2 regions of the Clostridium sp. Marseille-P299 genome follow, and region 1 is predicted to be linked to the other one. Evidence: predicted binding sites of a transcription regulator. Region 1 holds the regulator's gene; the other holds the start of a gene.
The links. Region 1 encodes LexA, which represses DNA repair genes until DNA is damaged. Its sites were predicted from a motif close to CNAACANNTGTTNG; they were not measured.

Region 1 (15,831 bases):
TGCTGCTGGTACAGAAGGTCGTGATCCAGTGGATGATATTAAAAAGATAAATAATGAATTAGTATCCTATAATGAAGAATTGTTGCAAAAACCACAGGTAATTGCCGCAAATAAAATAGATGTGTTATTTGGTGAAGAAGAGGAAGAAGCAATCCAAAGAATTAAGGATGCGTTTGAATCTGAAGGAATTCAGGTATTTCCAATTTCTGCTGTTAGTGGTAAAGGAGTAAAAGAGTTACTTTATCATGTGAATGAAATGCTAAAAGGTATTGAAGAAAAACCAATAGTATTTGAACGTGAATACTTCCCAGAAAACTTAACTCAAAGTGAGGAACCATATAGCGTAACATTTGATGAGGCTGAAAACGTTTATGTAGTGGAAGGCCCTAGAATTGAACGTATGTTAGGTTATACAAATATAGATTCTGAAAAAGGATTTGAATTCTTCCAACGTTTCCTTAAGGACAATGGAATTCTTGATGAATTAGAGGCTCTAGGCATTCAGGAAGGCGATACCGTTCGAATGTATGGTTTAGAGTTTGATTATTATAAATAAAGAGAAGAAAAGGATAAACGCTAAGGGTTATAGAACATTATAATCCTAGTAATATCTTTATATACTTCTTCAATTATTAAGATGTCGATAAGCGGCAACATGGAGGAAATATGACATTAACAAGCAAGCAAAGAGCATATTTAAAAGGTTTGGCAATGAACATTGATCCAATTTTTCAAGTTGGAAAATCAAGTGTTTCGCCAGAACTTACCAATGGGATTAGTGATGCATTAGAAGCAAGAGAATTGATTAAAATATCAGTATTGAAAAATTGTCTTGATGATCCTCGTGAGATTGCAAGTGTATTATCAGAGAGAACAAAATCTACTGTAGTACAAGTAATTGGTAAGAAAATAGTTTTATATCGTGAATCAAAAGATAAGAAAAAGATTGAACTTCCAAAAGCATAATAAAGTGGTACGGAGGTCTTATGAAAAAAGTTGGTATCATGGGCGGAACATTTAATCCGATACATTATGCCCATTTGATTTTAGCAGAGAGCGCTTATGAGCAGTATGATTTGGACGAAATTATATTTTTGCCATCCAATCAGCCTGCTTATAAGTCTTTGCGAGAAATTGTGTCCAATGAGCATAGAAAAAATATGATTCAATTAGCGATTGAAGATAATCCCCATTTTTCTTTTTCAACCGTGGAATTTGAACGAGAAGGAAATACGTATACTGCAGATACCTTACTTCAATTAACAAAAGAATACCCGGATGTCATGTTTTACTTTATTATCGGTGGGGATTCTTTGTTTCAATTAGAACATTGGAATCGGCCAGAAGTAGTTCTCTCTCTAGCGGAGATTTTAGCTGCTGGAAGAGGCGAAAAAACAGAGGATGAAATGTTAATTAAAATAGATGAACTGAATGAAAAATATCAATCTAATATACAGTTTTTAAAAGTACCTACCTTTGATATTTCTTCGAAAATGATTCGTAATCATTTGAAAAAAGGCAATTCAGTGAAGTATTTTCTACCAGAAAAAGTAATATCCTATATTAAAGAAAATAATTTATATAAATAGTTAACGTTTCAAGAATCGAGCCAAACCAATTAAGGGAGTTATATTATGAGCTTACTTAGTATAAGTGCACTGGATGAAATTCAAGAAAGTGTTTCAAGTGAAATTCCAAAGAAACGTTATTATCATACTTTAAGTGTGGCATATTTAGCGGTAGCACTTGCTATGTGCTATGGTGAAGATACAAGTAAAGCTATGGCTGCAGGTTTGTTACACGATATCGCAAAATATACTACTGGTGAAGAGGCTATAAGAGAATGTAGAGAAGCGAATCTTCCAGTTTCTGAAGTGGAAGAGAGAAATACATTTTTACTTCATAGTAAGTTAGGTGCTTATTATGCAGAGCATAAATATGGAATTACGGATTCTGACATTTTAGCTGCAATATCCAATCATACGACTGGAAGGCCTAATATGTCAACACTTGAAAAAATCGTATTTTTAGCAGACTATATTGAGATGCGAAGAAATCAACCAACAACTCCTAGCCTTGCTATTATTAGAGAAACCGCATTTAAACAGCTAGATTTAGCGGTTTTTTATGCACTTGACAATACCTTGCGATATTTATCGAGTACACAAAGGGAAATTGATCAATTAACAGTGACAACATATGAATATTATAAAAAGGAGTTGAATCTATAATGAATCAATCAAAAGAAATGGCATTATTAGCATATAATGCGCTTGAAGATAAAAAATCTGAAGATATTAGAGTAATTGAAATTGGAAATATCTCAGTTATTGCTGATTATTTTATTATTGCCAATGGTAATAGTTCTTCTCAAGTAACTGCCATGGTAGACGCAGTAGAAGAAGCACTTGGAAGAAAAGGTTTTGAACCAAAGAGAATTGAAGGTGTTCATTCTTCTGGATGGGTTTTAATGGACTACGGCGATGTAGTTGTTCACATCTTTTCTAAGGAAGATCGTTTATTCTATGATTTAGAAAGAATCTGGAGAGACGGTAATACTGTATCCTTAGAAGATTTAAAGAAATAATAGAGTAGAATGTGCAATAGAAAAAACTATATGAGTTTAGTTCCTATAGTTTAAGATAAAAGCTGCCATACGTGTAGATTACAGAATAAGAATCTATATGTATGGCAGCTTTTCGTTTAAAAGGTTTAAAACATACGAAATAAACCTATAACTTTACCTAATATTTGAACTTCAGTAACGATGATTGGGTCCATAAAATCATTCTCTGGTTGTAAACGATAATGATCCCCTTCTTTATAAAATGTTTTTACCGTTACAGAATCATCTAATAATGCAACTACAAAGTCACCATTGTTAGCATAAGTTTGCTTTTGTACAAGTATCTTATCGCCATTAAAGATACCTGCATTGATCATACTATCACCCTTTACACGTAACATAAAGGTTTCCTCGTTTGGCATATATTCGGTTGGAATAGGAAAGTACCCATCAATGTTTTCAACTGCTAAGATAGGTTGACCAGCAGTAACGGTACCTACAAGTGGTACATTAACAACTTCTCGACGTGAGATATTAAAATTATCATCGACAATTTCAATTGCTCTTGGTTTGGATGGATCACGTCTTATGTAACCATTCTTCTCAAGTGTTTCTAAATGAGAGTGAACTGATGATGTTGATTTTAAATGAACTGCTTCACAAATCTCTCTTACAGCAGGTGGGTATCCTCTATTTATAATTTGAGCTTTTAAATATTCAAGTATTTCTTTTTGTTTGGAACTTATCTTACCATAACTCATTTATCGTACCTCCGTTCGATTTTATATATTATATCATACCGTCAGGAAAAATGCAAAACTAATGTTCGGTATTTATAGTAAATTATTTATCTTGTTTTATGTAGATTTTAATAGAAGATATATAAAAATAATTCATAGAATGCCAGTATGTTTTAATAGTGTCTATTCAAATGCAAAGGTACAATAAATGAAATGAATTAGTAAAATATTAGTTTACCGGCGTATAGTTTATTTCAGAAGTTTCATCCGTTGCTGTTATTTTAAAGATAACGGGTCTAAGACCGTCGTTACAACTACAAATCGCCACACCTGGTTTATCAATCCAGTCTCCATAATAAAAGATATCACTGCCATGGGAAAGAGCGAATACATATTGGTACATAGCTTTCCACGCTTCGTCACATAATCCTTCCGGTTTTGCGTAATCTCCGTAGAAGACATCGCCTACCTTATGCATAGGACATTTACCTAAGCCTTTGCACCCATATTCTTCAGCTAATTCTTTGTCAAAGGTTGTTTTAAGTACTTCAATTTTACACTTTTTCATAATCTATTCTCCTTTACGATGTTATGCTTTTATTGTACAATAAGTTGAATTACAAAAAAAAGTACGCACTTTTTTGTCACATACTTACGAGAAGGGAAGTGTAAATATGAGTATGAAGGAATTTAAATCTATAAAAAAGCTAGATGACACACCATTTGGCTATACTCTATCTGTAATCGGTGGGAAATGGAAAATGGTTATATTATATTGGTTAATTGAAGTTCAACCAGTTCGATTTAATGAATTACAACGATTAATAGGCACGATATCCTATAAAACTTTAAGTGTACAATTAAAAGAATTGGAAGATGACGGAATCATAATAAGAAAAGAATATCCTCAAATCCCACCTAAGGTTGAATACTCCTTATCACCAAAGGGATTATCTTTATATCCAATTATGGAATCTATGTGCCAGTGGGGAGAGGCAAACAAGATGGGAGATTCTACAAAATAAGAGATTAAAACATAGATTAAAACATAGATTCAACGCATAGTTTAACATATATTAATAAAAGACAATAGACTACTATATAAAAAACCAAAATGTTCTTTAAGGATAAAGTGAACCCCTCTTGTTAGACAAAATCTAACGAAAGGGGTTTTTCTTGTGTAATCGTAATTTCTTGATTTTATGTTCGATATTACATAAGGCTGATATCATTCGTATAAAAAGTATAAGTAATACTTCTTAGCCTTGTAATCCATTTTCTTGACGCTCCATGTTTTCTACAACAATATCGTAGATATCGCCTAGAGTGGAGCAGTACTCCAATACCTTCCATGGGGAATTGGTATGAAAATGTATTTTTATCAAATCTTCATCTCCAACGACAAGTAAACAATCGCCTTCAAAATTTTGTGTAATATATTCATTGATTTTATCTTCCGAAAGATCATGACCTTCGATTAATAATTGAGTATCAAATTTAAATTCAAGCATAATTCCTCTCCTTATATTTAGTTTATTACTGTAGTTACGTAATATATGATGATTTTCTGTATGTAACAACAATTCTATTATACCAGTGTTTAACAAATTTGAAAGTATTTATTTTACTACCTCAATTTTCCTATTAACAAAAATATATATTGACAATCGAATGAATGTTCGATATAATTTAGAAAACATATGTTCGGGAATGTATGTTCGATAACAAAGGAGGTACTATTATGGTTCAGGTAAATCAAAGAAATAATACAATGGATAAAACGATAACATCACTAGAGGTGATTTTTAATCGAAAGGTATTTGGCTTTGTACTTATTGTTTCACTCGTTTTGTTATTATCATCTGTAATGTCACATAATGTTTTTGCTCAAAAATCAGGTGTAAGAAAAAAAACGGTTACATCAATATTAATAGAACCAGGCGATACTTTATGGAGTATTGCAACTAAATATTATACAGAAGAGTATGAAAGTATACCAGTTTACATAGAAGAGATTAAGAAAAGTAATAGATTGTATACCGAAGAAATTCATGCAGGAAAATACATTATTGTTCCTTATTATTATGATGTTAATTAAAAGAGGAAGATGTATTTATCTATCATCATATTAAATTCTATGTTTAATCAAATTTATAAAGATACTAATGAAGTTGTGTGAAAAATGTTATAATATATAAAATTTATATAATAATAGAAACAATATATTTTATAAAAATATAAGTGTTCAAATCCTGCAATTTAAGGTATAATAATCTTATTATACGATAAGGAGAGACTCAAAGAATGCTTAAAACTTTAAAAAAATATGGAAAAATTCTAATCTTGTTGTTTATATTATTTATCTTAACAGAGACAACATTTACGATAAATCGTTTGATTGAAAGAAACTTAGAGCAACAAGAAACAGATACCACATTAAAAAAATTGCAAGAAATGATTGATAAATCTGGTGCGAAAGAAAAGGGCTTAAATGAATATCAAGTTATTTGGGATTATGACCTTCGATTATTAAAGGAAAAGTATCCTGAAGATAATGCAATCTTATTTGAATATATCGATAAAGAAACGTGGAATTCAGAACTTGATACTTTAATCGATGATATTAGCAAAACATTATTAACAGACAACGAGATATTTGAGAGAGTTAAAGAAATTATTCCAGAGAAATTTCAATCCGATGCATTTGATGATTATTTATTATCCATTAAGGTTTTAAACCCTGATCTTTTCAATGAAAATAGTACAACCTAATAAATTTGATATATTTGGACTGTTGTGAATAAGCAACAGTCTTTTTTATTTGTAGAAAAATATCCATTGTATAAAAATGCTAAGATATTGGTCTGATTTATTTATTGATAGCGTCGTGTGTATGCTTGGACTGCGATTTGTTTCTGGTAATGTATATGAAGCTACAAAAAAAGTAAATGATCAATACAAATTAGTAGCATGATACAAATAAATCCAAAATACTACAAAAATAAAGAAAATGACCTATATTTAATAAAAGTATGACACATTTATAACACTTTTTTCAACTATTGTTAGATAGTAAACAAAAAGTTAAGATTAGCAATAGGTGAGTAAAATGAGAAAAAACTTTAAAAACTACAAAAGAATATGTACTTTATTAATCATGAGCTTATTGATTGGTTCAACTCCTGGGTCCGTAACTTATGGTGCGAATAGTCTTAAACTATATAGTTATGAAACCAAAAAAACAACTACATATAAAGATAAACAAATTTCATATGTAATTAATGGGAAAATAATCGATTTAGGCAATACGCCAGGAATTCTAAGTGACAATGGTGTTGCACTTGGCTCTTATATACATGTATTCCAAAAAACTTTAGGATTAAAATGTTCTTTGAACAAGTCTACAAAAAAGATAACCATATCCGATGGAGATACAACTCTTACGATGACCGTAGGAAGTAAAAAAGCATATGTAAATGGAAAGGCAGTCTCAATGAATGCAGCTCCTGTTACATATAAGTACGTTAGTGCGAATAAGGCATTAACTTTAGTACCAACTAGATTTGTTGCAGAGACATTTGGTTATAACTATAATTGGAATAGTTCAACGTCTACTGTTACGATTACAAAGCCATTAAAGCTTAATTATGACAACAAAGATGTTACTTATACTGGCGTAACAGGTAAGGTAGTCGTAGATGGAAAGAATATCAATGTAACGACACTTCCAACGATTCTTATTTCTAACACAGCAATGGTACAAGCATGGAAGGTCTTTGCACAGTCTATGGGAGTTACTTATAAGATTAATAATTCAACTAACGAAATTACATTTACCAAAGGAAATATCACAGTTGAAATGAAATTGGGTAGTACATCAGCAACAATCAATGGTACTGTAGTAGATTGTGGTGTGGCTCCAAGATATGTTACAAATTTAGATAATAATAAAGAATTTGTGTTAGTTCCTGGTCAGTTCCTTGCAAAAGCCCTTGGCTACGATTATTCATGGAGTGACAAAACCCAAACTTCTACAATAACAACAACAAGTTCTGTAGGTGAAAGTAGTAAAATAACTCCAACACCAACAGTAGCACCAACTTTAACGCCAACGCCAACACCTTCCACTGGTGGCTCTGGTAATTCAGGCTCAATTCCAGCTGAGAAAACAAATTATTTTACATGGAGTACAGAGGACAAATATAAAACGGAAGTAGATTTAGCTACGAAAGAAATAGAAAATTATAATGCAGAACAGACAATTACAACAGACTCAACAAATGATACAAGTATTTTAAGTATCTATCGTGATTCTTCAATTCAAGATGTATTTTACGAAACTTTTGTAGTGTCACTTCTTAATGCGCCATCTGCTGTAACTGCAACTAAAAAGGATGACAATATTACCTTAAGTATTAAGAATGCAATTATAAATGAACAAGCTTATTATGTAGATAGTCAACTTGTTTCTAGTGTATCTGTTTCAAGTGACAGCAGTACAAGCGATTTATCAGTTAATTTTAAATTAAATAACTCAGGTTACTTCTATACTATGAAGTTATCAGAGGATGGTACAAGTATTATTGTGACCGTTTATCCAAATTATTTAACAAAAGTAACTGGTGGAAAAGATACAACAGGAAGTGAATTTATATCATTAAATAGTATAAATGATATGAATGTAGAAGTTACTGATGATAATTATTATGTTTATTTAAATATGCCAGACGCTACTAGCACAATGGATGAAATGCAATATGCTACAGATTCCTCAACAGAAGTAAGTTTCGTATTCTTAGAAACTACATCAAAAAATTCTTCACAATTAGTCATTCAAAAGCCATTCGTTGGTGCAGAGTACAGCGTAAAGAAAGATAAAAATCAGTTCTATCTATCTTTTGAAGAAAATCAAACAAGTACAGTAGATTCTGATACAGTTGCCATTTCTCTACCATCTGGAGTAACAGCTAGCAGTATCAGTGATGAAGATCAATATTACAATAAACAAATCGTGATTAGCCTAAGTGGCAATTATGTGGATTACTATAAAGCAAATCCAATTATTACAAATCATGAACGAGTAACCAGTGTATCTGTAAAATACGAAGGCGGAAAAACAAAAATCATTATAAAAACTAGTAAAATTCAAGGTTATGCTTTGGATTATGGTACAAACCAATTGAATGTAAAAATCGCCAATCCAAGTGAAATGTATCAAAAGATAGTAGTATTAGATGCAGGTCACGGTGGAAATGACCCTGGTACTATGAATGGAAGTACAAAGGAAAAAGACATTGTATTTAATATCTTAAACAATTACGCGAAGGATTATTTTGAAAATTCCGATATTAAGATTTATTATACAAGAATTGACGATACAAGAATTGATTTGTATGAGAGAGCAGGTTTTGCAAAACAGGTTGAAGCCGATTTATTTGTAAGTCTACATGTAAATTCAGCTACCAGTACAGCAGCAAGAGGAACCAATGTATATTATACAGCAGCCAATAAAGCAGCATTAAAAAGTGGACTTGATAGTAAAAAACTCGCTACTCTATTGGTAAATAACTTATCTCGTACACTAGGTACGAATAATCGTGGTATTGTTAATGGTAACTTTGTTGTTATTAGTAAGAACTCAGTACCATCCGTACTAATTGAATTAGCCTTTTTATCAAATCCTAGTGATTATCAATTATTAATCAATAAAGATTTCCAGAAAAAGGCTGCGAAATGTATTTTTGATACAATTGATGCTGCACTTAAATCTTATCCAACAGGGCGATAAGCTTATTTTAAGAAAGGGCGAAAAGCTGTATTTTAAGAAAGGGTTATATTGTTCATGAAGAAAAGAAAGTTTAAATTTTTGGCATTATTGTTATTATTATGTAGTTTACTAAGTCCTATTAAGTATGCCAATGCGGCGAGCACAGATACTACAGCAGGACCTATGATATCAAGTACCTATACTGTTATGAATCAAGTAGCAACAGTAAAACTAGATATTTCATCGAAAAGTGATATTAAGAAGCTTATCTATGCTCAAGGAGAAATAAGTAGTGTAGATTCTCCAGATTGGGATATTATCGGTATTGATATTACTGGTGAAACGAGTTTTGAAGTAATTGAATCTGGAATTTATAGTATTTTAGCACAAGATTCAAAGGGCAACTATAGTTTAAGCTATGTAAACGTTGATTTAGAGTTTCGTGCTGTTTGGATTTCATACCTAGAATTTAATAGTACTGGGTATGCAACAGAAGCAGCGTTTCGTAAGCAAGTAGATGAGATGTTTACGAATGTTGTAGATATGAATATGAACGCAGTCGTTGTTCAAATAAGACCTTATAGTGATGCTATGTATAAATCATATTATTTCCCATGGTCAAAGTATGCATCTGGTACTCAAGGGAAAGCACCTACATTTGATCCAATGGAAGTAATGATTGAAATAGCACATGAAAAAGGTTTAGAGTTTCATGCGTGGATTAATCCATATCGTATTACTACAAACTCAACGGATGTAAGCGCACTCGCATCGAATCATCCAGCAAGAAAATGGTTAACTGATAATAACAAAGCGAATGATCGCAATGTTTTAATTTACAATGGAAATTTATATTACAATCCAGCTTCCGCACAAGTACGTGGTCTAATTGTAAAAGGTGTGAAGGAGATTGTTCAAAGATATGACGTTGACGGTATCCATTTTGATGATTATTTTTATCCAGTCTTAGGAAATAATTATAAAACTGTGTTTGATGCAAAAGAGTACGATACGTATAAGAAAAATGCCACAGCAAAAGGAGAAACTGTTTTATCGATTGCTGATTGGAGAAGAAATAACGTAAACACATTAGTAAAAGATGTTTATACTGTAATCAATAAAGTAGATCCTAGCGTTGAATTTGGTATTAGCCCTGCTGGATACTATGATAAATTAATGATGGATGATCGTTATTACGTTGATGTGAATACTTGGTTATCCAATGATGGATATGTTGATTATATTTGCCCACAGCTTTATTGGAGTTTTGAGCATAAAACTTATCCATATTTAGATGCTTTAGAAAAATGGTTGGATTTAAGAACAAGTTCTTCTGTTAAAGTATATGTTGGTATTCCGGTATATAAAGCTGGTTCCAATGAAGATACAGATTTTAAGAAGAATACTGCGATATTAAAAGAAATGGTTGAATGCGGTAGAGACAGTGGCATGGTAGATGGTTATATGTTCTTTCGATATGGTTTCTTTAATAATAAAACAACAAGAAAAGCAGTGAATGTTCTACTTGATTACTTAAGTGAAAATCCTATGTAATATTTGGTATGTTTGAAGCAATTTTATAACGAGTGAATGAAAAACGTGTTATGCAATTAAGCGGTTGCAGTAACACGTTTTTCTTATTTTTTAAATGATAGGAAATAAAAGCATAAATGCTTTATCCTAACATTTAAAATCTCCCGAATGTTGTATAAAGTGAAATTATTATTATTCAGTTGGTAGATAGTGTAAAATAAGTTGTTCTATAGTATAATATTTTAGAGACAGCTTTGTTGGAGGTATTTATAAACTTGTATCATAAAAGTAATGTAGGGGGAAAACTTATGGATAAGAATTGCATCGCTTTAACACCACCAATGGGGTGGAATAGTTGGGATTGCTACGGAGCATCTGTGAATGAGGAACAACTAAGAGGAAATGCAGAGTTTATGGCAAGATATTTAAAAGAATATGGTTGGGAATATATCGTTTGTGATATACAATGGTATGAGCCAACGGCAACATCAACGGAATATCATCATTTTTACCCGTTAGAAATGGATGAATATTCTAGATTATTACCAGCGACAAATCGCTTTCCGTCTGCTGCAAATGGTGCCGGTTTTCGCCCAATTGCTGATTATGTTCATAGTTTAGGTTTAAAGTTTGGAATACATATCATGCGAGGAATTCCTCGTCAAGCGGTACATGCAGCAACGCCTGTTAAAGGGAGTAATGTAACGGCGAGAGATATTGCAAGTAGTTACTCGATTTGTCCTTGGAATACAGATATGTACGGAGTGAATGCAAAAGCAGAAGGAGCACAGGAGTACTATAATTCACTTTTTGATTTATATGCTTCCTGGGGAGTTGATTTTATAAAAGTGGATGACATTTGCAATACGGAATATAAACCTCATGATCCTTATTCAGCAAGAGAAGAAGTTGAATTAATTCGAAATGCAATGGATCAATGTGGTAGAGAAATGGTGCTTAGTCTTTCACCAGGACCAGCAGTACTTTCTGAGGCAGAACATCTTTGTAAGTACGCAAATATGTGGAGGATGACGGGAGATTTTTGGGATAATTGGGATCAGTTATATGCAATGTTTGAACGCTGTAAACAATGGAGCCCATTTGTGGCGGAAGGTTGTTGGCCAGATTGTGATATGTTACCCCTTGGTCATATCGCAATAAATAATGATGATAAAAACAATACAGCTAGGTTTACGAATTTTACAAAAGATGAACAGATAACGATGATGACATTATGGTGTATTTTCCGTTCTCCTCTTATGCTTGGATCGGAACTTCGTGATATGGATGAGTTTACAATGTCTTTATTAACGAATTCGGAAGTTTTAGAAGTACATAGAACAGGAAGTAAACCCAAAGAAGTATTAAGAACTCATGATACTGTTATTTGGAGGAGTGAGAATGCAGATGGAAGTATAAATGTTGCTTTTTTTAATACAGCCTTCGCATCGACATATCCTGAGGTAAACTTTATGAAATTAGGAATTGAATCTGGTACGTATGAAGTACGTGATTTATGGAATAGATGTGATATAGGTGAAGTGAGTGAACGAATAAGTGCAAAAGTTAACATTCATGGAGCAGTTCTTTATCGGTTACATAAAGTAAGATAATATAAATTACACAAGCTTTGCAGTTTCAAAATCGATAGATAGACCTTAGGAGGATTTTATGAATATTTTAGTAATGGGCGGAACTCGCTATTTTGGAGTACATATGGTATCCGAACTACTTAAAAACGGACATCAAGTTACCTTAGCTACCAGGGGAAATACAAAAGACCCTTTTGGTGAGCAGGTACAAAGACTTTTCTTTGATCGTTCAAAAAAAGAAGAAGTTCAAAATGCATTGCAGGGAAAAAGTTTTGATGTTATCTGTGATAATATTGCATATTCTTCAAACGAAGTTGATTATTTGTTAAGTACAGTAACTTGTAAGAAATATATTTTAACTTCTACCATGTCCGTATATAAGAAAATGACATTTGACACAAAAGAAGAAGAATTCTTACCTTTGGTGCATGAACTGGTTTTATGTGACCGCACTGACTTTCCTTATGATGAAATAAAGCGTCAAGCAGAATGTGTGTTGTTTCAAAAATATTCCCATATACCATCGGCAGTGGTTCGTTTCCCATTTGTCATTGGAGAAGATGATTATACAAATCGTTTATATTTTTATGTGGAGCATGTGGTAAAAGGATTACCTATGCATATCGATAATCTAAAAGAACAAATCGGTTTTATTCATTCTATAGATGCGGGTAAATTTCTTGCATGGTTAGCGCAAAATGATGTTACGGGTATTTATAATGCTTATAATGAGAGAACATTTTCACTAGAAGAAATTACAGATTATGTAAGTGAAAAATTGGGCCAGCTCGCAGCTATTTCTACGGACGGAGAAACTTCTCCATTTAATGGGGCGATGTCTTATAGTTTAAATATTGAGCGAGCAAAAGAAATTGGATATTCGTTTCCTACCGCTGATACGTATATGTATCAATTATTAGATAGTTATATAAAACGTGCAGTTGAAAGCAGGTAATTTTATGTTAGATCAAACAAAAGATGTATATAAACATATTAAGATTTTTTGGGATTCTATTTTTAAAAATGAATCTGAGGGTAGTATTGTATTGAAGGATTTTGAAAACAATGCACTTAATAAAGCTACCGATTTTTTATGTGAAAACACGGAATCCGTTCTGGATTTTGGATGTGGAAATGGTAGTTGGCTTTTTAAATGTTCAAAGCGAGGTACTAAATATCATGTTGGAATTGATTTATCAAAAGAAGGCATTGCAATTGCGAACAAATTAAAGGCTCAAGTTACAGATGCTCAGTTTAAATTTTATCAAGGAGGAGTATCCAAACTTGAGAAAATTAAAGATTCGTCAATGGATGCAGCTATTTTATCGAATATACTTGATAATTTAGTGCCAGAAGATGCGAATCAATTAATTTATCAGGTTCACCGAATTTTAAAACCAAATGGTAAAGTAATAATTAAGTTAAACTCATATCTTACACAAGAACAAATTAGTGAATGGAACATTGGTGTAATTGAAGGTAATTTATTAGATGATGGTCTTTATTTGTGGAATCTAACCACGGAGGAATGGAGAAATTTATTTTCACATTATTTTAAAGAAGTCTACTATGAAGATGTGTATTATAAAGAACATGATCAATACAATCGATTATTTTGTATGGTAAAAAAATAGAAATATTAATAACTCAAACTTCGCAGTATAACAGTTAAAGGAATACAGGAAAATTCATTAGATTATATATATTACCATGATTAAAACTTTTCATCTCTGTAAATTTTGTTTGTTAAAGTTCTATTTATGATAGGTAATTAATTTATTCCGGATTATATAAGTTATTAAATACGAAAGCCTAAGGAAGATGAAAGAATGAAGGAAGATGAGGGAATGAAGTTAGAAGAAAGTATGAAGTTAGAAGGAAGAATGAAGTTAATAGCAGATTTACATATGCATACAAAAGGTAGTGATACGTTATTTGATACACTTTCGATAATGACGAGCATAGCAAATAAAAATGGGCTTCGTTATATCGCATGTACGGACCATGCGCCCATTACTTCAAATAAATATACCTCTTGGGATTTTGATGAATGGGAAGACATACCTAAAAAACTAAATGAAGTTCGTATCTTACGAGGAGTTGAAGCGGATATCCTTGATTTTAAAGGGAACTTATCACTGGGAGAAGAGACATTATTTAACCTTGAAATTGTTCTTGCTGCTTTACATACTTATTGTATCAAGCCTGGAACTTTAAAGGAGCATACAGAAGCTTATGAGGCAATTCTATGTAATCCTTATGTGGATATACTTGCACATCCAGGGGAATCGTTTTTCCCATATGATGAAGAATACATTATGAAACTAGCAGCAGAACAAGGAAAAGGAATTGAGTTAAATTCTTTATCTCAAAAGAATGACCCTAAAAGTATTCAAAATCAGATGAATCTTATTAAGTTGTCAAAAAAGTATGGAACTATGTTATGTGTATCTTCGGATGCGCAAAAACCTTCTTCAATAGGAGAGTTTGATACAATACCTGCGATGCTATCTAAGGAATTGATACCAGTTGAACTTGTAATTAATTCATCAGAGGATAATATGGAGAAGTTTTTAGAGCAAAGAAAAAAAGTTAAAGAAAAGAACTATATGTTAAGTCGTAAGGAAAAGGAGTAAGTTTATTTTTCTAGTTTTGATTTTTCTTTTGCAAGACATAGATTCTAATTTGAGGTGATTCGATATTTTACTTATATACCATTTAAAACAAATGGTATATTTATATCATAGTATTTCTATAATATAGTACGACAAAATAATTACTACATGATAGTTATAACTAGACTATATAAAAGCAAGGAGTTATCCTATGATATTGATTCGTTCTCTAAAAACAACAGAAATTCCAGAGGCAATGAGACTTAAAATTGATAGTTGGACAGAAGAGTTAGCAGGGAAAGCTGAGAATACACTTATCTTAAGTGAAGAAATTAACTTTTGGAGTAGATGGGTTAGTAGAGGAAAAGAATTTAATGATATTCGATTGTTACTGGGGGCCTTTGAAAATGGGGAATTGCTTGGCCTTGCGGCAAGTAATATTGCGAAATATGATGATATCCCGGTAAATGGGATAGAACTAAATTTACTTGCGGTTAAACCTAAGCATAGAGGAAGAGGTATATCTATTAGGCTGATTTTGTATATATTGAATTTTTATCAATGTTTGGGAGCGACTAAGGCTGTGATATATAGTCATCACTATGCACCATCCAACGGATTTTATGCTAAGTTTGGAGCTGAGCTACTTAGGAAAGAACTTCAAGAAGATGGGAAACTTGAAGTCGATGTTTTTATTGCAGATATACATTATTTCAAGTGGATGTTAGAAAAATCTTTATTAAAATACTAAAAAAGAGAGTTGGAATATGGACTATAGCAAATGATTCGCTATGGTCCTTTCTTTTTGCTAGATGGAGTTTCTTATATTATAATAAAGTATAATAATTTTATTTAGCAGAATAGATAAAATATAGAGAATTAGATGAGAAAATAGTATAGGGTATCATGCACGTACATTACCTTAATTGAATAATTGGGTTTAAATGAAAGATTCCCGATTATCAGTAAGAAATCCTTGAGTAAAAGTTCAGGAATAAAGAGTTATCAGAAATGAGGT
Region 2 (15,831 bases), 1.7 Mb from region 1:
ATACATTTTTACATTTTTACCTATTTTCTATGAAATTATGGGTACAATAAAGCTTATAACAAATAAGCAAAAGATGACATTTGTGGAATACGATACCTCAATACAACGTATCAAGCGCTCAACAATTGGAATTTTAATATTCTCACTATCCAGTAGTTTTGGAGAAATTATATTTCTTATTACAAATAAAATAACAGATGTTCGATCATTAGAATATCGAGCTTTAAGTGGAATTTTATTTATGAGTTTGATATCCTTCCTATTTTTACAGCAACAAAAAAAATATAAGTGTGTAGAAGTATAAGAGAATTGAATAAATAAGACAAAAATTTATTTAATATGTAAATTTAAAGGAAAAATTTCCAGATTTGTAAAGATTATACAAGCGATTTCACGAAATGCATAAAAATACATCATGATTTATATATATGTTTAGATATTTCATATAAAAAATGCTTTATTCTTAAGAAACATCACAAAATAGAACATTATGATAAAAAACTACACATTGACAAAAGAAAAATGACGTGATAATATTTTCAGTATTCTAGGTCTTTTAGACCGTAATAAAAGGGAGAGATGAAAATGAGAAGTAAAACTGTAAAAAAAGCATTGTCTTTATTATTAGTTCTTTCTCTTGCTGTTGGTATGTCAGCTTGTAGCAAGAAAAACGATAATACGAACAATGGCGGTAACAACTCTGGAAACAATTCCGGGAATGAAGCAAGTGCAGATACACCTTTAGTTGTTGGTTATTTGCCATTTAGTGAAAAGTTTAGTCCATTTTTCGCTAGCACTGGGTATGACAGGGATGTTGCGGATATGACACAAGTTAGTTTGCTAACAACTGATAGAACTGGTGGCATCATCTACAACTCAATTGAAGGTGAAACAGTTGCATATAATGGAACTGACTACGAATACAAAGGAATTAGTGATATTACAGTTGATTATGATGAAACTAGTGATATTACAACATATAATATTAAAATCAGAGATGATGTTAAATTCTCCGATGGTGAAGTTTTAGATGCTGATGATATCATCTTTAACTATTATGTATTAGCTGATAATAGTTATGACGGTTCTTCAACACTTTACTCAACTCCAATCATTGGTATGTTAAATTATCGTAAGAATAATTCAAATGCAGAGAACACAACAGTAAGCGCTGAAGAAATCGCTGCTGAAATTGCTAATATGAGTGAGGAAACAAAAACTGCAATCGCAGAAAAAATCATTATTCCTACTTTAACATCTGAATTAGAATGGGTAAAAACACTTTATGGAAATGAACAATATGCTTCTTATACTACTGAATATCCAGTAGCAAAAGACTTATTTGCAAATTTCTATAGCATTGATGAATCCTATGACTCTACTGCTGTAGCGGACGAAAGTCAAGTTCTTAGCGACATCATTGCTCAATATGGTGCTAACTACACTGCATTAGGTACTAACTATGCAGGTGATGAAACTTACTATCAAGCAGATGTTGATTCTATCGTAAGTGAAATCTTATTAGATAAGAAATTAGCAACTGGTGGTGAAGAAGTTCCTAATATCGAAGGTATTAAGAAAATCAGCCAAACTGAAGTAGAAGTTAAGACAAAAGGTTTTGATGCTACTGCAATTTATCATATTTGTGGTATTACTGTTGCTCCATTACATTATTATGGAGATGAATCCGCATATGATTATGATAACAATAAATTTGGTTTTACAAGAGATGATTTATCTATAGTAAAAGCTAAGACAACTCAACCAATGGGGGCAGGTCCTTACAAATTTATCAAATATGATAACAAAGTAGTTTATTTTGAAGCAAACGAAAACTACTATAAGGGTGCTCCAAAAACTAAATATGTACAATTTAAAGAAACTCAAGATACAGAAAAAATTTCCGGTGTTGGTACTGGAACAATTGATATTGCAGATCCATCTGGTAGTTTAGCAGGATTCGAAGAAATCTCTAGCTATAACTCTAACAAAGAAATTTCTGGTGACGTAATTGAAACAAATACAGTTGATAATTTAGGTTATGGTTATATCGGTATTAATGCTGATAACGTAAACGTTGGTGGAGATGCTGGTTCTGAAGCTTCCAAGAATTTAAGAAAAGCATTCGCAACAATCTTTGCTGTATATCGTGATGTTACAATTGATAGTTACTATGGAGATGCAGCTGCTGTTATTAACTACCCAATTTCAAATACATCTTGGGCAGCTCCACAAAAATCTGATGAAGATTATAAAGTTGCTTATAGTACAAATGCTGATGGTAGTCCAATTTACACATCTGAAATGTCTGCAGATGATAAATATGCAGCAGCACTTCAAGCAGCAGTTGATTATTTTGTAGCTGCTGGTTACACTTATGATGAAGCTTCTGGTAAATTAACAGCTGCTCCAGAAGGTGCAAAACTTGAATATGAAGTAATTATTCCTGCTGGTGGTGCAGGTGATCATCCAACATTTGCTGTATTAACAAAAGCAAAAGAAGATCTTGCAAAGATTGGTATGACATTAACAATCAACGATCCATCTGATTCTAACGTACTTTGGGATAAGACTGAAGCAAATACTCAAGAAATGTGGGTAGCTGCATGGAGTGCTTCTATTGATCCTGATATGTATCAAGTATACTACAGTTCAAATAGAATTGGTAAAGGTGGAACAGATAACAATTACTTTGCAATTGCAGATACACAATTAGATCAATTAATTTTAGATGCGCGTCAGAGTTCAGATCAAGCTTATCGTAAAGCAACTTATAAATCTGCTCTTGATATTGTATTAGATTGGGCTGTTGAAGTACCTGTATATCAAAGACAAAACTGTGTTATCTTTAGTGCAGAACGCGTAAATTTAGATACAGTTACACCTGATATTACAACTTATTGGGGCTGGATGAATGAAGTCGAGAAGATCGAAATGAACTAATTAGTTTGCCCTAAATCTACTAGAGCCCACCTTAGGTTGGGCTCTAGGTAGTTAAAGGTGGTGAGTTGTCACATCATAAAAAAGATAGTAAGAGGGGTATCATGCGAAAATTTATAGTAAAAAGAATATTAACAAGCGCCGTAATTTTATTTTTTGTTTCGTTAATTATATATGCGATTATGCGCTGCCTTCCAACTTCCTATATTGAAACAATTGCAAGAGAAAGAGCATCTTTACCAGGAGCTAAAAGTTATCAAGAATGGTTAGATCAATTAAATGCAGTGTACAATTTAGATGGCGGTATTATTGAAGGTTTCTTTGGTTGGCTAAGTAAAGTCGTAAGAGGCGAATTTGGTGATTCATGGTATTACAATATACCAGTTACACAAAAATTTAGTAGTGTTATTTGGGATTCCTTTATATTAGGATCAGTATCATTTGTATTGCAGATTATTATTGCGATACCACTTGGTATTTTATCTGCAAAAAAACAATATAGTAAAACAGATTATGCAATTACTGTAATTGCTTTGATTGGTATTTCATTACCATCATTCTTCTTTGCAACAATTTTAAAATTAATTTTCTCCATCCATCTTGGTTGGTTTGATTTATATGGTAAAGTTGGTAGATATTATGACCAATTAGATACTATGGGTAAAATACTAGATGTAACAAAACACTTTGTTTTACCGACAGCTACAATCGTTATTGTAAGTATTGGTAGCTTAATGCGTTATACAAGAACAAATATGCTAGAAGTATTAAATTCGGATTTTATTCGTACAGCTAGGGCAAAAGGGTTGTCAGAGCGTACTGTTATTAATAAACATGCATTTCGTAACACCCTTATTCCAATTGTAACAATCATTGGTGGTTCTTTACCTGGATTATTTGCAGGTGCAATGATTACAGAAACATTATTCCAGATTCCTGGAATCGGATATACATCATATCAAGCTATGACTGTTGGTGATATTCCATTCTATATGTTCTACATGGTATTTATGGCAGCGTTAACATTACTAGGTAATTTATTAGCCGATGTCTTGTATGCCGTAGTTGACCCAAGAGTAAGAGTTAGCTAGGGAGGTTACGATGAAGATGATATGGACAAATATAGTAGAAAACATGTCTTTTGCGGGAGGTAAAAATGGAAAAGAATAAGAAAAACATCAATTCCCCTGCAGGGAAGGTGAATACTACTAATCAAAATAAAGATAGTGCAGCGAAGGGAAATCAAAATGTTGCATTAGATGATGAATCAAGGGTTAAGGTATTATCCCCTACGATGCTCGTTGTAAAACGATTCTTAAGAAATAAACTTGCAATCGCAGGTACGGTTATAATATTAGCAATGTTTTTATTTGCATTTCTTGGCGGACTTGTGAGTCCTTATGATGAAAGTCAAGTATTCATGGGTTATGAAAAAATGAGCAAGGAATATGCAAGTGTTACTTTAAATAAAGAACTACGTTATACAGTAGTAGAAGGAAAAGAGTTTCCATCTGCTGCAAAAGCGGCATTACTTTTAGCTGTTAATAAAGGTGAAACAAGCTTTGAAACAATGGGAGTTAAATATACTCTAATCAAAGAAAGTGACAGCCTTTATAGAATTGTAAGCTTAAATCCAGTTGCAAGTGCTACCGTATTACGTGGAATGGTTAATATTACTGTTCCAGCAGGTAATAATTTACCAGGTAATCTTGAAGAGGCATTCCGTACTGCCATCAAAGATGGACAGACAAGTGTTGTAGTAGACAATGTTACTTATATGATTAGTCAAAACGGAAAAGAATATGTACTTGGTACAGCGGATGAAATTGCATTTGCATCTACAAAGATCTTTGACGTTTATGAAAAAGATACAGTTTTAAGTCATGGATTTAAACTTGCTGCTGAATTAGCGATTATAAACAATGAAAGAACTTTTAGCTTTGATGGTGTAGAGTATAGTGTTGAAATCGAAAATAATACAGCAACTATTAGCCGTTTAGAAGGAACAAATAAAATTCCATATGCAAACGTGTCTAACTTCTTAGCACAGCCAATTAGTAATGATGTATTTTTAGATATTTCATTTAAAACATTAATTGAAGATGCTATCGCCAATGGTGAGACAACTGCAGTAGCTACAAATGAAAATGGAGAAGAAGTTGTTTATACTATTACCCGTAAGAATGAACAATATACAGTAAAAGCTGATATTGAAACTCAAAAAATTAAGATTTATGAAGCACCAAGTAAATCACACTGGTTAGGAACCGACGCAAATGGTATGGATATCTTAACAAGATTGATGTATGGTGGTAGAATTTCCTTAATGATCGGTTTTATTGTAGTAATTATTGAAGCAGTATTGGGTGTAGTACTTGGTGGTGTTGCAGGATACTTTGGTAAATGGGTTGATAACTTAATCATGAGAATTGTAGATATCTTCTACTGTATTCCATCAATGCCATTGATTATTATTATAGGTTCCATCATGGACTCCATGAAGATTGATCCTCAGATCCGTATTTATTTCTTGATGTTTATCATGGGATTCTTAGGATGGCCAGGTATTGCTCGTTTAGTACGTGGACAGATTTTATCTCTTCGTGAACAAGAGTTTATGACAGCTACAGAAGCACTTGGTATTTCAGTACCAAGAAGAATTTTCAAGCACTTAATTCCAAACGTAATTCCTCAGTTAATCGTTATGCTTACAATGGGACTTGGTAGCATTATCTTAACTGAATCTACATTAAGTTTCTTAGGTATTGGTGTTAAATTCCCATTTGCTTCCTGGGGTAATATCATTAGTGCGGTAACTAATGTATATGTTATGACAAATTATTGGTTTGTATGGATACCAGCAGGTATTTGTATCTTATTAACTGTATTAGCATTTAACTTTATTGGTGATGGGTTACGTGATGCGTTTGACCCTAAAATGAAAAGGTAGGTGAATACGATGTTTAGTAAAAAAGGTAAAAAGAACGTTAACTACATTTCAGCCAAAGAGTCACGTCGTATTTCACGCGAAAACCGTAAAATAATGAACGAATTCGAGAAGAAAAGAAATCGTAAGAACGTTCCAAGAGAAGAATATATTACTGAAATGAAAGATAAAAACAATGTTGTTGAGTTTGATGATTTACACACATATTTCTTTACTGACATTGGTACTGTAAAATCCGTTGATGGTGTATCATTTAGTATACCTGTAGGTAAAACAGTAGGTGTTGTTGGTGAATCTGGTTGTGGAAAGTCAGTAACAAGTCTTTCATTAATGCAATTGGTTCAGCGTCCTCAAGGACAGATTGTTAGTGGTTCTATTCGTTTTAATAACGGAACAGAATGTTATGATATTGCAAAAACTCCTACAAAGGAAATGCAAAAACTTCGTGGAAATCAGTTATCTATGATATTCCAAGAGCCAATGACAAGTTTAAATCCGGTATTTCGTATCGGTGCGCAAATTGATGAAGTTATTGAACTTCACAACAAGGATAGAAAAGCAGACGAAATTAAAAAGCGTTCTATAGAAATGCTTGAACTTGTCGGAATTGCAAATGCTGAGGGTGTATATAGCATGTACCCTCATGAACTTTCCGGTGGTATGAGACAGAGAGTTATGATCGCAATGGCACTTGCTTGTAATCCAAAACTTATCATTGCAGATGAACCTACAACTGCACTTGATGTTACGATTCAAGCACAGATCTTAGACATTTTAAGAAGTCTTAAAGATAAAGTAAATAGTAGTATTATGTTGATTACACATGACTTAGGTGTTATTGCAGAAATGGCTGATTACGTAGTTGTTATGTATGCTGGTCGTGTAGTAGAAAAGGGAACCGTACAAGAGATTTTTAGTAATCCAAGTCATCCATATACAATAGGATTAATGAATTCTAAGCCAGTTGTTAATAAGCAAGTAGAACGTTTATATAGTATCCCTGGTAAAGTACCAAATCCTGTTGATATGCCAAATTACTGCTATTTCAAAGATCGTTGTGATCGTTGTATTAAAGCTTGTGAAGGTCAATATCCTGGAGAAATAAAGCTTTCTGACACACATGTAGTATCCTGCTATAGATATGCGGCAGAGAATAGTAAGGAGGTATAGTATGTCAGAGAATAAGAAAAAACATAACGGAATTGAAAACGATTATACTCCAATTCTACATGACGATAAATATATTCTAGAAATTAACGAATTAAAAAAGTACTACCCAATTAAGGGTGGTGCTTTATCCAAAACTTCTGGTTATGTAAAAGCTGTGGATGGAGTTAGTTTTAAAATAAAACGTGGTACTACAATGGGACTTGTTGGTGAGTCTGGATGTGGTAAGACTACAGTAGGTAGAACTATTTTAAGACTTCAAAGTAAATCTGGCGGTCAGGTATTATTCCATGGTAAAGAAGTGCATGATATGAATAAGAAAGAATTACTTTCTATTCGTCCTAAAATGCAAATAATTTTCCAGGATCCATATTCTTCTTTATCACCACGTTTACCAATTGGTGAAATTATTGGTGAAGCAGTTAGACAGCATAATATCGTACCAAAAGAAGAATATGAAGATTATATCGATAGAATTATGTCAGCATGTGGTTTACAGCCTTATCATAAAGAGCGTTATCCACACGAATTTTCTGGTGGTCAAAGACAAAGAATTTGTATCGCTAGATCTTTAGCATTAAATCCTGAGTTCGTTGTTTGTGATGAGCCAGTATCTGCACTTGACGTTTCTATTCAGGCGCAGATCATTAACTTATTAAAAGATTTACAGAAAGAGTTCAATTTAACATACTTGTTTATTTCACATGACCTTTCTGTAGTTGAGCATATTGCTGATACCATTGGTGTTATGTATTTAGGAAATATGGTGGAATATGGTGATAAGGTTGATGTATTTAGAGAACCATTACATCCATATACACAAGCATTATTCAGTGCAATACCAATGCCTGATCCAAATGCTAAGATGAACCGTATTATTTTAAAGGGAAGCATACCATCCCCTGCAAACCCTCCAGCAGGATGTAAGTTCCATACAAGATGTGGACACTGCATGGATATTTGTAAATCAGTAGTACCAACAGATAATGAAGTTAGACCTGGACATTTTGTAAAATGTCACTTATATAATACGAATAAATAATGCCAAACACATTCAAACTAGAGAATAGAGTAAAAAGCATTAAATAAGCTCATTCTATAGTTTGAAAGAAGGTGTTATTCTATGAAGAACAAAGAGGTCCCCCCTGGAGAAGATGCCAATATTATGGAAGGTAACACAAGAGATGATAATATCATATATTCTTATATATCAAATCCTGTGGACAAACCATATATCATTGGCGGAGAGGAAATGATAAAAGTTACACCTACCTATCATAATGCAAAGGATTACGATGGTGTATCTTTTGAAGATATGGATATGGAAGAGATGGAAAAGGAACTTTTAACAAACTCAAAAGGATACCGAGAAAGTAAGGAAGAATCAAGTATTACTAGAGAAACTACTTATTTTGGGGTGGATGAGAAAGACATGACAAATAATTCGTTAGATCGTAATAACTCTAAGGATACTACATTTGATGAGAATCAAAGAGTAGCGGATATGAATGTTGAGGGAATGCCTTGGTATACAAACGAACCAGACGAGGATGAACGACTCAAACGTTTACTAGAGCCTACATTAACGAAAAAAGAAACAAGGCATTTAATATTTAATGCCATGTTAGCTGCTTTGTTAGTAGGTAGTGTATTTATATTTGGTTTATTTCTTTTTATTTTATTTTGTACTAAGATATGGTTTGTATAAAACTAATAGTAGTAAAATTGAATAATGGTATCAAAAAAGCATGAAATGTTGTATTACAATATTTCATGCTTTTTTGTTTTTTGAGAAATTCAGGTGTAAAAATCCCTGTGTATTGATGGAAAAGCTATTTGCCTCCATGTTACATACATTCATTTTTCTATATAAAGCAGAAAAATCCACCATAAAAAATATATAAAGGGAACATATATTCGATTTTCCTTGATTTTAAAAAGAAAAAATGCTACAATATAACAAACATATGTTTGTATTTTATGCGTTAATTCATACATAATAATAGAAGGTGAATTTTAGAAGACAATAAGCTTTTTGTTAGTTCTTCTATCAATATAAAAGCAAGCTAAATTTAATTTAAATATTACAGGTGGTTAATATGGTAATTCAGGAATCCATGAGTATGGAACAAAAACTTTCAATATTAGCAGATGCAGCCAAGTATGATGTCGCTTGTACATCTAGTGGCGTTGATCGTGGAGGAAAAGAAGGTAGCATTGGCAGCGCAATTGCAAGTGGTATTTGTCATACTTTTTCAGCGGATGGAAGATGCATATCATTATTAAAGATACTTTTTACAAATGAATGTATATATGATTGTAAATATTGCATTAATCGAGCTTCCAATGATGTACCAAGGACAACGTTTACACCTGAGGAAGTATGTAGTTTAACGATGGAATTTTATCGTAGAAATTATATAGAAGGACTTTTCTTAAGCTCAGGAATTTTGCACACACCTAACTATACCATGGAGTTGATAGTTCAAACACTCCGTATGCTTCGAACAACGTATAACTTTAATGGATATATCCATTGTAAAGCAATTCCTGGTGCTGATAGGGATTTAATCGAGCTTGCTGGATGGTATGCAGATCGTATGAGTGTAAACTTGGAATTGCCAACAGCGGAAGGCTTGAAGCGTTTAGCACCACATAAAAACAGAAAGAATATATTAAATCCAATTAGACAGATTCAAGATGGAATCGAGGAGAGCCAAACAGCCTTAGGAATGATGGGTGGTAATAAAGGAGCTTACTGGCATACGAGAAGAAAGCTTGAAGGCAAGAGCATCGAGGCTAAAAGAGCAGAAGATCATGCAATGTACGTCAATCAATATACACCCAAAAAGACAAAACAAGAGTATGAAGACCGAATCCTTCCCGAAAATTCTGATGGAAAATTAAAAAATACAAACATTAACGATACAGAAAATAAAAATACGAACAAGTATGAAGTAAAAAATAATGATATAAAAAATGGTAATATAAAAAATAGTAATATAGATTATGATATAAAAAATAGTGATGTAAAGAATAGAAACATAAATTATGATACGAAAAATAGTGATATAAAAAGTAATAGCTTAAAGCATTACAATACAATGAATGGTGATATAAATGATAATCATTCAAATATATCCCAAATAGTAACTAGAAATTCTCAGACAGGGCTTACGAGATTAAATCAATTTGCAGGTGAAAGAGGTTTTGTACCTGCAGGGCAGAGCACTCAGATGATTATAGGAGCAACGAATGAGAGTGATTATGAAATCGTATCTGTTGCAGAAGCTCTTTATCAGCGATTTGATTTAAAGAGAGTATTTTATTCTGCATTTATTCGTGTGAATGATGATAGTTCTCTTCCTGTTTTACAAGGGGGACCACCATTGTTACGTGAACATAGGCTTTATCAAGCGGATTGGTTATTACGTTATTATGGATTTGAAGCAGGAGAGCTATTAACAAAGGAACGACCTAATTTTAATGTATTTTTAGATCCGAAATGCAATTGGGCGATTGGACATTTGGAACAATTTCCGATTGAAGTGAATAAAGCAGATTATTATACATTACTTAGAGTTCCAGGGATTGGACCAAAATCAGCTGGTAGAATTGTTGGTGCTAGACGAACAGCAACTTTAAAATTTGAGGATTTAAAAAAAATGGGAGTTGTGCTTAAACGAGCCATTTACTTTATTACATGCAATGGTCAAATGATGTACCCAACAAAAATAGAAGAAAATTATATTACAAATCAGCTTCTTAACGTGAAAGAAAAATTACCAAGGCATCTAATTGATCCTGGAATCACATACGAGCAATTATCGTTATTTGACCACAAGAATTTTGCTAATTTTGTAGGTTAGTAGATATAAATGGATTCAATACGTAGGGAAAGGAATCGTAGAGAATGAAAAATATCAAGATATACCGATGTGAAGATAGTATCGATGGTATATTTACTGCTGTTTACGATGCTTGGGCATCCAAATATGGACATGATTATATTAAATTAGAGACAATAGATGATAATGCATGCTCAAATTTTGAATTATTTACAGAGTATATTGCCGTTAACACAGATTTAGAAAAATCTCAAAAAGTTTCTCGCTCAATTAAAAATAAAATTTCAGCGTATGCTTATGAGATGGTGATTCATGCAGCGTTATCAAACGATAGCCGAAAAGCAGATAGTATCTATCATTTTTTAGTAATAGGCTTTGCAATGGGAGAACAAGTAACAAGACATCTTGCAAATCCATATGTAGCAAATTTATTTGAGATGAATCGTAATGTGGGGAATGAAGTGCATCATTATAAAGGTTTTTTAAGATTTCAAGAGATAAATAATGAATTATTACTAGCGAAATTTCAACCGAAAAATAATATCGTTGAACTTCTCACACCTCATTTTGCAGATCGATTGTCCATAGAAAATTTTATTATATTGGATGTTAATCGTCGATTGGCATCTGTTCATCAAAAGCATATGCCGTGGTTTATGACCGTGCTGAGTAAAGAGAGTATGGAAGAATTATTATCACATGCTGATAAGGAAGAAGAATATGAAGCATTGTGGAAAGCCTTTTTTAATAGTATTGCGATATCGGAACGAGAGAATTATCAATGTCAGAGAAATCATGCACCGCTTCATATGAGAAAGTATATGATAGAATTTCAAGATAATAGCAATTAATCAAATCCTATCGTAGCAAAGATTAATAAACAGCTATGTGCATATAATAAATTCGAAAATAAAAAATTATATTCTCAATATAGAAAAAACGATAAAATTAAGCGTAAAAATTAGAAAAACCTAAGTTTTCTTCACATAATGTATAATGAACTTTCAATGTGGAATACTAAGCAAGTAAAGATAATTAAACTTGACAGGAGGAGTATTCCATGAAAAAGAAAGTTTTTATGATGATTGCTTTATGTATGATCTGCCTCTTCGGATTTACAGCATGTACAAACGGAAATGGCGGAACAGGAGCTGGTGGCACAACAACTGCTCCAACAACAGTACCAAATAATAATACTAACACAAATACGAATACTGGAAATGGTGTAACACATACGCCTACCACTGGTGCAGTTAACGGAAATACCAATGGAACTGGAACAGTTAATGACAATGGTACAGTTGGCGGTGCTGCAAAAGATGTTATTGATGGTGTAGATAATGCTGTTGATGATATTACAAATGGTATTGAGCACAATACTAATACAAATAAAAAATAGTAAAGTTTTATATAAAAGGAGCAGAAGTAGTTCGCTCCTTTTATATTGTATTATTTTACATTGTATTATATTACATACAAAAAACAATCCTTATCATTATGATTTATCTCTTTTTCTAGTTTCATCCCAAGTTTTGTTGCAACTTTTATTGATTTAATATTATTGGTATCAATAACTGCGATAATTCGATTGATATCTAAGTTATGTTTTGCGTAATTTATAACAAATTCAGACGCTTCCAAGGCATATCCATTGTTCCAATAATCATAGTCAATAAGATAACCCAATTCTATTTCGGTAATTTCGCCTATTAAACTATTTTGCAAGCCACATCTACCAATTAATTTACCATTATCTTTTAAAAAGATCCCCCAAATGCCATAACCATAAAAATTATACATATTACTAATATGAGATTTATGTTTTTCAAACTCAACTTCATATGGCTCATTCATATCATTGATAAATTTTAAAACATTTGGATTTTTAGACATAGTATAAATATCTTTAAAATCATTATTAGTAAGTTCGCGTATTATTAAACGATTTGTCATACCAATGGTTAGCGGTTCACCTTTAGAACGTAAATAAGTGTTATTTACAAATGTATAATTAATTTCTTCAAAGCCTTCAACGATAATGTCTGCAAGACTTAAATCTTGATTCCCTGAATTAGGATTATAAAAACCAATACAAGTGATTCCTGCATTTTTAGCAGCTCTAACACCGTTATTAGAGTCTTCAATGACAATTGCTTCAGATGGTAAAATCTTTAGTTCTTCGCATGCCTTTAAAAATACATCAGGAGCTGGTTTTGGATTTTTAAGATCTCTACCAGATACATATCGGGAAAAATAAGAGGTGATATCTAGTGAATTTGCCGTATCCATAATGGCGTCCATAGGAGAGGAGGAGGCAATTGCTAACTTCATATTATTGTTATATAAATTAATGATCAATTCTTTTATATAAGGGATAGCGGGATAACCATTTGTTTTTAATAATTTTTCCTTTTCTTGTTTGTTTGCTAATAAAAAATCTTCAATTGAATTACTTAATTGATATTTTTCTTTTAATACTTCAAACATATGTTTATCCGTACTTCCAATAAAAGATGAGAAGTATTCATCGTCAATAGAGACACCAAAGCGTTTCATAACATTAATTGCAGCTTGGGTATGTAATGGTTCACTATCAATCAATACGCCGTCCATGTCGAAAATCACAGCTTTTAGCATTTGTTTATCCTCCTTGAAATATTAAGATTATTGGCATTCTTTGAGCTTTTATGTCGAATAACATTTTTGACACCAAAAAGTGCATTTGTTATAATAATAACAGATGATTGATTCAAAAATCAAGGTTATGGATTTTTATAAATCACTGGATAAATTAAGGAGGTAATATATATGCCATTTATTAATTCTAAATTGAATTGCTCCATTACTGATAAGCAAAAGGCAGTAATAAAAGAGAAATTAGGGAAAGCAATATCGATAATTCCAGGTAAGTCAGAAGCATGGCTTATGCTGGGATTTGAAGATGATTATTCTCTTTATTTCAAAGGAAAAGATTTTGAAAAGCTTGCCTTTATCGAGGTTAAATTATTTGGAAAGGCAGAAAAAGCAGCCTATGATGAATTAACAGCTGCTATCTGCGAGATATATAAAGAAGTATTAGGGATACCAAAAGACTGTATATATATTACTTATGAAGAAATCAGTAATTGGGGTTGGAATGGTACTAACTTCTAAGATTTTCTAGTTAATAATTTTTCAAAAAACAAACCGGCTAGAAACCAAGCTGGAGCATAATCAATACGTATGACACCTTTAAAGTTTAGTTTTGCTTTACTATAATCCCAAGGACAAGCTTTTGCCTTTTTTAGTAAAGTACCTGTAATAAATTCGGTTACAAATATAAATAATGCATATACTGTACCACGTGTAACAGTACAACGGTTTTTTAATACCTTGCATAGTGGTGAAAAACATGCGGCTAGTCCATAAATAGGAAACATCCAAACAGAGGTGCGACATAGCAATTGCTTATCTTTATGTGAATAGATAGAGCTAAGACCTGTCCAAAAACATTCCATGCACCATCCGCTTAAGCCACATAATAAAAAGTCAGTAAAAAAATTCTTTTTCACAAGAGCACCGTGCCTTTCTTTTATATAAAAAACAATCGTATCCCAATGATTGTATTATTTGTAAAGCTTCCGTGCTTATACGAAAGAATTTTTACCAAATTAATAAGGAATTGAAATTAAGCGGGGTTGTTGAAAAATAGAATTGTTTCAATCTATTATAAACGGCCCTATTTTTTTATAAAAACCTTTAGTACAAATGTAGCTATGTTAAAAAGCATATTTTATAATGGAGATAACGAATGGAAATTGAGAGAAAGTTTACAATTAAGGAATTGCCAAAAGAATTAGAAAAATATGAAAAAAAAGAGATTGAACAAGGATATTTATGTATAGAACCTGTGGTCCGTATCCGAAAATCTGACGACGATTTTTATATGACTTATAAAGCAAATAAAAATATTGCTTTTAAGAATAATGAGGCTGCTTTGATTAATGAAGAAGTAGAAGTTCCGTTAACGAAAGAAGCCTATCTACATCTAAAAGAGAAAGTAGATTATCATATCATTGAGAAGACGAGATACATTATTCCATTGGAGAATAATCTAAAAATAGAGTTAGATGTATTTAAAGGATGTTTAAATGGATTATATTTTGCCGAAGTAGAATTTAGAAATGAAGAAGAAGCGAAAAGTTTTGAAGCACCAGATTGGTTTTTAGAGGATGTATCTTTTGATAAGAGATTTCGAAATAATTATTTGATTCAAATTGATTCACTTGAGGAATTAGGTTTAGCGTAAAGGAACGATAAATAAACTAGTGGGTCGATGAACAAGAGAGTGTGCATTTATTACAAGATACTTTCAAATATAGAACTAATAAAATAGGGTATCAATACTACATATAGTTAATATCTAATGTACTATTGATACCCATTTTTATTATAAAGGTATGACTAACTAAATCTTTAAACTTTATTTATCAGCCTTTAAGCTTTATTTATCAGCCTTTAAACTTTATTTATTAATCTTTAAGTTATTAAATCTAAGTTATTAAACTTAGAGAGTATTAGAATTAGGAGTTTCTCAGTTATCATTATCTAAATTTTTAAAATTAGACTGATCCACATTAGAGTTCTTAAAGTATGGAGTTTCTGTATCTGATTGATTCAAATTAAATTCATTAAAATCTGAGTTCTCAAAGCTTACTCTATCAAAATTTACATGGGTTAAATTTTCATTATCTTTCGAATAAATAGGTAAATTTACAACTGCTTTAAATAAATCACCGTCCAAAATAATATCAAAATCACCATGCTGTAGCGTTGCTAAACTTTTTGCAATGGATAAGCCAAGTCCACTTCCTTCAGAATTTCTTGATAGATCACCACGAACAAAACGTTCCATTAGTTCATCACCACTAATGCCTAATTTTCCTGCAG

Region 2: the regulator LexA is predicted to act here: its motif matches at 9,015-9,028, upstream of BN4220_RS09895 (putative DNA modification/repair radical SAM protein).

What each region holds. Positions count from the first base shown of each region.
Region 1 is NZ_FJVE01000007.1:2,074,411-2,090,241, reverse strand. Features, by position in the region: gene obgE (GTPase ObgE) at 1-556, shown strand, start outside; gene yhbY (ribosome assembly RNA-binding protein YhbY) at 667-966, shown strand; gene nadD (nicotinate-nucleotide adenylyltransferase) at 987-1,589, shown strand; gene yqeK (bis(5'-nucleosyl)-tetraphosphatase (symmetrical) YqeK) at 1,635-2,231, shown strand; gene rsfS (ribosome silencing factor) at 2,231-2,587, shown strand; gene lexA (transcriptional repressor LexA) at 2,713-3,327, opposite strand; gene BN4220_RS17040 (TIGR04076 family protein) at 3,536-3,874, opposite strand; gene BN4220_RS17035 (winged helix-turn-helix transcriptional regulator) at 3,981-4,331, shown strand; gene BN4220_RS17030 (kinase to dihydroxyacetone kinase) at 4,566-4,817, opposite strand; gene BN4220_RS17025 (LysM peptidoglycan-binding domain-containing protein) at 5,048-5,404, shown strand; gene BN4220_RS17020 (hypothetical protein) at 5,611-6,078, shown strand; gene BN4220_RS17015 (N-acetylmuramoyl-L-alanine amidase) at 6,416-9,094, shown strand; gene BN4220_RS17010 (glycoside hydrolase family 10 protein) at 9,149-10,627, shown strand; gene BN4220_RS17005 (glycoside hydrolase family 27 protein) at 10,915-12,219, shown strand; gene BN4220_RS17000 (NAD-dependent epimerase/dehydratase family protein) at 12,278-13,153, shown strand; gene BN4220_RS16995 (class I SAM-dependent methyltransferase) at 13,158-13,832, shown strand; gene BN4220_RS16990 (PHP domain-containing protein) at 14,028-14,834, shown strand; gene BN4220_RS16985 (GNAT family N-acetyltransferase) at 15,025-15,564, shown strand.
Region 2 is NZ_FJVE01000007.1:364,695-380,525, forward strand. Features, by position in the region: gene BN4220_RS09860 (hypothetical protein) at 1-304, shown strand, start outside; gene BN4220_RS09865 (ABC transporter substrate-binding protein) at 586-2,943, shown strand; gene BN4220_RS09870 (ABC transporter permease) at 3,045-4,031, shown strand; gene BN4220_RS09875 (ABC transporter permease) at 4,097-5,890, shown strand; gene BN4220_RS09880 (ABC transporter ATP-binding protein) at 6,047-7,057, shown strand; gene BN4220_RS09885 (ABC transporter ATP-binding protein) at 7,059-8,096, shown strand; gene BN4220_RS09890 (hypothetical protein) at 8,178-8,762, shown strand; gene BN4220_RS09895 (putative DNA modification/repair radical SAM protein) at 9,154-10,923, shown strand; gene BN4220_RS09900 (TIGR03915 family putative DNA repair protein) at 10,968-11,753, shown strand; gene BN4220_RS09905 (hypothetical protein) at 11,963-12,301, shown strand; gene BN4220_RS09910 (GNAT family N-acetyltransferase) at 12,367-13,539, opposite strand; gene BN4220_RS09915 (phenylpyruvate tautomerase MIF-related protein) at 13,711-14,055, shown strand; gene BN4220_RS09920 (putative ABC transporter permease) at 14,052-14,453, opposite strand; gene BN4220_RS09925 (CYTH domain-containing protein) at 14,693-15,190, shown strand; gene BN4220_RS09930 (sensor histidine kinase) at 15,476-15,831, opposite strand, start outside.